Regions from separate parts of the Nocardioides sp. LML1-1-1.1 genome, predicted to be linked through region 2. Evidence: riboswitches for the same ligand, from Rfam matches in the RefSeq annotation. Region 2 holds a riboswitch; the other holds the start of a gene.

Region 1 (2,192 bases), on a different contig from region 2:
AACCGGCCCTCGCCGGGCGCGCTGGTGAACGAGGCGAAGTCGTAGTCGCCGATCCGGCCGGCACCGGCCTCGGCCATCGCGGCCCGCACGGGCGCGGCGGCGTCGGCGGGCACGAAGACGGTGACCTTGTCGCGCGGACCGCCAGGCGCGGGGAGGATCGGGGCGAGGTCGGTGAGCCCGATCGCCAGGGCGAGCGCCTCCGAGACCCCGCCCACGGCCTGGTCGGCGTTCGTGTGCGCGGTCAGCAGCGCCGTACCGGCCTTGGTCAGGGTGTGCAGGGTGCGCCCCTTGGGCGTGGTCGCCGCGACGCCGTGCACCGGCTTGAGGAAGAGCGGGTGGTGCACGACGAGCAGGTCGGCCTTCCAGTCGGCGGCCTCCTCGGCGACCGCCGGCGTCGGGTCGACGGCGAGCAGCACCTTCTTCACCGGCTGGGCCGGGTCGCCGGCGACGAGGCCGACGGCGTCCCAGGAGTCGGCGGTGGCCGGTGGGTACCAGCCGTGGACCAGGTCGACGACGTCCTCGAGCGCGGGCATGTCGGCCAGGCTAGCGGGGCCGTTGGTAGTGTGCGGCTGCCAGTCGACCTCCCCGGAGGTCAGGGAACCCGGTGCGAGTCCGGGACTGACGCGCAGCGGTGTGGGTGACGGGCGGAGCACGACGTCACTGGACCCTCCGGGGCCTGGGAAGACGCTCCGCACCGGATGATCCCGAGTCCGAAGACCTGCTGGCCCTTGCGACGTACCGCTCGCGAGGTCGTGAGGGGAGATCGCGAGGATCCCCGGCCTCGAAGGACCACACATGGCGCGCAGCCGACCGGACCGGTGCCCGGGCATCGTGCACCCGTGGCCGGCCGACGACGGTGGCCTGGTGCGGATCCGGGTCCCCGGCGGCCGAGTGGCGCTCTCCGCGCTGCGCGCGCTGGCGGAGGTCGCCGCCGAGTACGGTGACGGCCGGGTCCGGCTGACCGGCCGCGCGAACCTGCAGGTCCGGGCGATGCCGCTGACCGGCGACCGTCTCGCCGACGAGGCACTGGCCGCGCTGGAGGCGACCGGGTTGCTCCCCTCACGTGCCCACGACCGGGTCCGCAACGTGCTGGCCTCCCCCCAGACCGGGTACGCCGGCGGCCGCGCCGACCTGGGCCCGGTGGTGGCCGCGCTCGATGCGCTGCTGCTCGGCGACGAGGGGCTGGCCGGCCTGCCGGGCCGCTTCCTGTTCACCCTCGACGACGGCCGCGGCGACCTCGCCGACCGGCACAAGGACCTCGGCCTGGTCGCGCTCGACCGCGAGAGCGCCCAGCTCCGCGTCGGCGAGGGCTGGGGCGAGGTCGTCGCGCTGGCCGAGGCCGCGGACGCGCTCGCCGGTCTCGCCCGCGCCTTCCTGTCCGCCCGCGGCACCGGTCCGGCCGCGGCCTGGCACGTGGACGAGCTGCCCGCTCCCCTGGCGCCGGCCCGCGCTCCGGAGCCCGGCGCGGACGTCCGCGGCGAGCCGCTGCCGTTCGGCCCGGTGGCCGGCGGCGAGCACGTGCCGGTCGGCGAGGACGGGCTGACGTCCGCCGACCTCGCCGGCTGGCGAGCCGAGACCGTCGTCGTGACCCCGTGGCACGGCGTCCTGATCCCCGAGCCGTCCCCCGAGGAGACCTCATGACCGACCTGACCGCTCCCCCGCGTCGGTACGACTACATCGCCGACGGGCCGGCGATCTACGTCGACTCCTTCGCCACGATCCGCCGCGAGTCGGACCTGTCCGGGGTTCCGGCGGACGCGGAGAAGGTCGCCGTCCGGATGATCCACGGCAGCGGCCAGACCGACCTGGTCCGCGACCTCGTCGTCCACCCCCGGCTGGCCGAGGCCGGCCGTGCCGCGCTCGCCGCGGGCGCGCCGATCCTCTGCGACGCCCGGATGGTCGCGATGGGCATCACCGCCGGCCGCCTGCCCGCGGACAACCCGGTGCACTGCTTCCTCACCGACGAGCGGGTCCCCGCGCTGGCGGAGCAGTGGTCGACCACGCGCACCGCGGCGGCGGTCTCGCTGTGGACGCCGTACCTCGACGGCGCCGTCGTCGCGATCGGCAACGCTCCGACCGCGCTCTTCCACCTGCTGGAGATGATCCTCGACGGCGCGCCGCGCCCGGCCGCGATCGTCGGCTGCCCGGTCGGCTTCATCGGGGCCGCGGAGTCCAAGGACGCACTGGCCGCC
Region 2 (2,192 bases):
CCGCCGCCAGGAGCACCGTCAGCACGGCGCCCAGGGGCCGGGCCGCCAGGGTCATCGCGAGCGCTGCGCGAGCTGCTCGCCCAGGTCCACCGCGCCGTCGGCGAGCCGGACGCCCGGCGTGGTGGCGGAGAACGGCAGCACGACGTACGCCTTCGCCTTCACCGCGCGCAGGTTCTTCAGCACCGGGTCCTTCTCCAGCAGTGCGATCTTCTCCTGCGCGCTCGACCAGCTCGCGTCCGCGAGCACGATCAGGTCGGGATCTGACTTCACGACCCGCTCCCAGCTGACGTCGGCCCAGCCGCCCTTGACGTCGGCGAACACGTTGGTGGCCCCGACGGCGTCGAGGATGAGCTGCGGGCCGCCCTCACCGGCGCCCGCGAAGGCCGCCTTGTCGCCGGAGTCGAACCAGAACACGTCCAGGCCCTTGCCCGGCGCCTGCTGCGCGAGCGCGTCGAGCGCCTTCTCCTGGTCCTCCTCCAGGGCCTCGGCCCGCTCGGGCACGCCGAACACCTCGGCCACCGTCTCGATCTCGTCCCAGACCGCGTCGAACGAGACGTCCGCGCTCGGCTCGTTCTCGCCACACCCGAAGAGCGAGACGAAGGAGCCGATGCCGAGGCCCGTCAGCTCCTTCTGGGAGCCGGCGGCCTCGTCGCCGAACGCGCTGGAGTAGGAGCCGTAGACGAAGTCGGGCTCGGCGGCGAGCAGGGACTCGTGGTCGGGGTACTCCTTCGAGAGCACCTCCACCTCGTCGTACGCCGCCTTCCACTTGGCCGGCACGCTGTCGTCGAGGTACGCCGTGCCGGCCATCCGGTCCTGCAGGCCGAGGGCGAGCATCACCTCGGTGGCGCCCTGGTTCATGGTCACCGCGCGCTCGGGCGGCGCCTCGATGGTGGAGGTGTAGCCACAGCTGGAGGCCTCGACCGGGAACCCGTCCCCGGCCGCCTCCTTCTTCTCGGGCTCGGGCGCTCCGGCGCAGGCGGACAGGGCCAGCGGGAGGGCGAGCAGGGCAGGCAGAAAACGGGGACGACGAGACGTCACGGGTCACTCTTTCGATCCGAGGCTCTTGCGCGAAGCCTGTGTGGGTGGGGTGTGACGCGGACCCCGAGGCCCACGGCCAGCAGGTCTTCGGACTCGGGATCGACCGGACGGAGCGCCTTCCCAGAGCGGCGAATTGCCCGCTCCAGTGGCGTGTTGCCCCGCCCGTCACCCTCACCGCTGCGCGTCAGTCCCGGACTCTCACCGGGTTCCCTGACCCACGATCTTCGTGAGTGCGACTGGCGAGGCGGACGCTAGCACGCCGGGCCCCGCCGGCCCGCCGTGTCCTTCCTCACCCGCGACACGCCGCCCCTACATCTGGTCCCACTTCTCGGGCTCGGCCCTACATATGGTGGCGATGCAGCTGGTTCTCCGACCCACCCGGGCCGGAGAGGCAAGAGGGAACCCGGTGAGAGTCCGGGACTGCCCCGCAGCGGTGAGTGGGAACGACCGCCGTCAACAGCACTGGGCCTCAGGGCCTGGGAAGCGACGGCCAGTAGGAGCGAGCCGGACGCCCACGAGTCCGAAGACCTGCCAGCGCACCGCACCCGCCGGGTGCGGTGGTCCGAGGCCTCGTGGGAAGGCCGACGGCTGGAAGGCGCTGTGCCGTCGACCGCTGTCGTCCCCTCGCGAGCCACGACTCCGAGGGGAGAGACCAGTGACGGTCATCGAGTCACCCACCCGCACCTCCATGCAGGTGCGCAAGCGCAACGGCGAGCACGAGAACGTCGACGTCGCCAAGATCGTCCGGGCGGTCGACCGGGTCAGCGGCGACCTGCCCGACGTCGACCCGATGCGGGTCGCGACCCGCACCATCAGCGGCCTGTACGACGGCGCCACCACCGCCGAGCTGGACCGGCTCTCGATCCAGACGGCCGCCGAGCTGATCGGCGAGGAGCCGGCGTACTCCCGGCTCGCGGCCCGGCTGCTCGCGGGCTACGTCGACAAGGAGATCCGCAACCAGGGCGTGGCCTCGTTCAGCCAGTCCGTCGCGCTCGGGCACGCCGAGGGCGTGATCGGCGACGAGACCGCGGCCTTCGTCAAGGACAACGCCCGCAAGCTCGACTTCGCGATCGACGAGTCCGGCGACCGGCGGTTCGAGTACTTCGGGCTGCGCACCGTCTACGACCGCTACCTGCTGCGTCACCCGACCACCC

Evidence for each region. Region 2 has a riboswitch for cobalamin ahead of MRBLML1_RS04330 (ABC transporter substrate-binding protein). Riboswitches for the same ligand answer to the same signal wherever they lie in the genome.
Region 1: another riboswitch for cobalamin. It lies ahead of MRBLML1_RS11290 (nitrite reductase); the one in region 2 lies ahead of MRBLML1_RS04330 (ABC transporter substrate-binding protein).

The regions. Positions count from the first base shown of each region.
Region 1 is NZ_JBEGHK010000003.1:52,690-54,881, reverse strand. It holds gene MRBLML1_RS11295 (Nif3-like dinuclear metal center hexameric protein) at 1-533, opposite strand, end outside; cobalamin riboswitch at 557-740, shown strand; gene MRBLML1_RS11290 (nitrite reductase) at 796-1,641, shown strand; gene MRBLML1_RS11285 (precorrin-8X methylmutase) at 1,638-2,192, shown strand, end outside.
Region 2 is NZ_JBEGHK010000001.1:885,516-887,707, forward strand. It holds gene MRBLML1_RS04325 (FecCD family ABC transporter permease) at 1-55, opposite strand, end outside; gene MRBLML1_RS04330 (ABC transporter substrate-binding protein) at 52-1,038, opposite strand; cobalamin riboswitch at 1,100-1,294, opposite strand; cobalamin riboswitch at 1,383-1,588, shown strand; gene MRBLML1_RS04335 (ribonucleoside-diphosphate reductase subunit alpha) at 1,694-2,192, shown strand, end outside.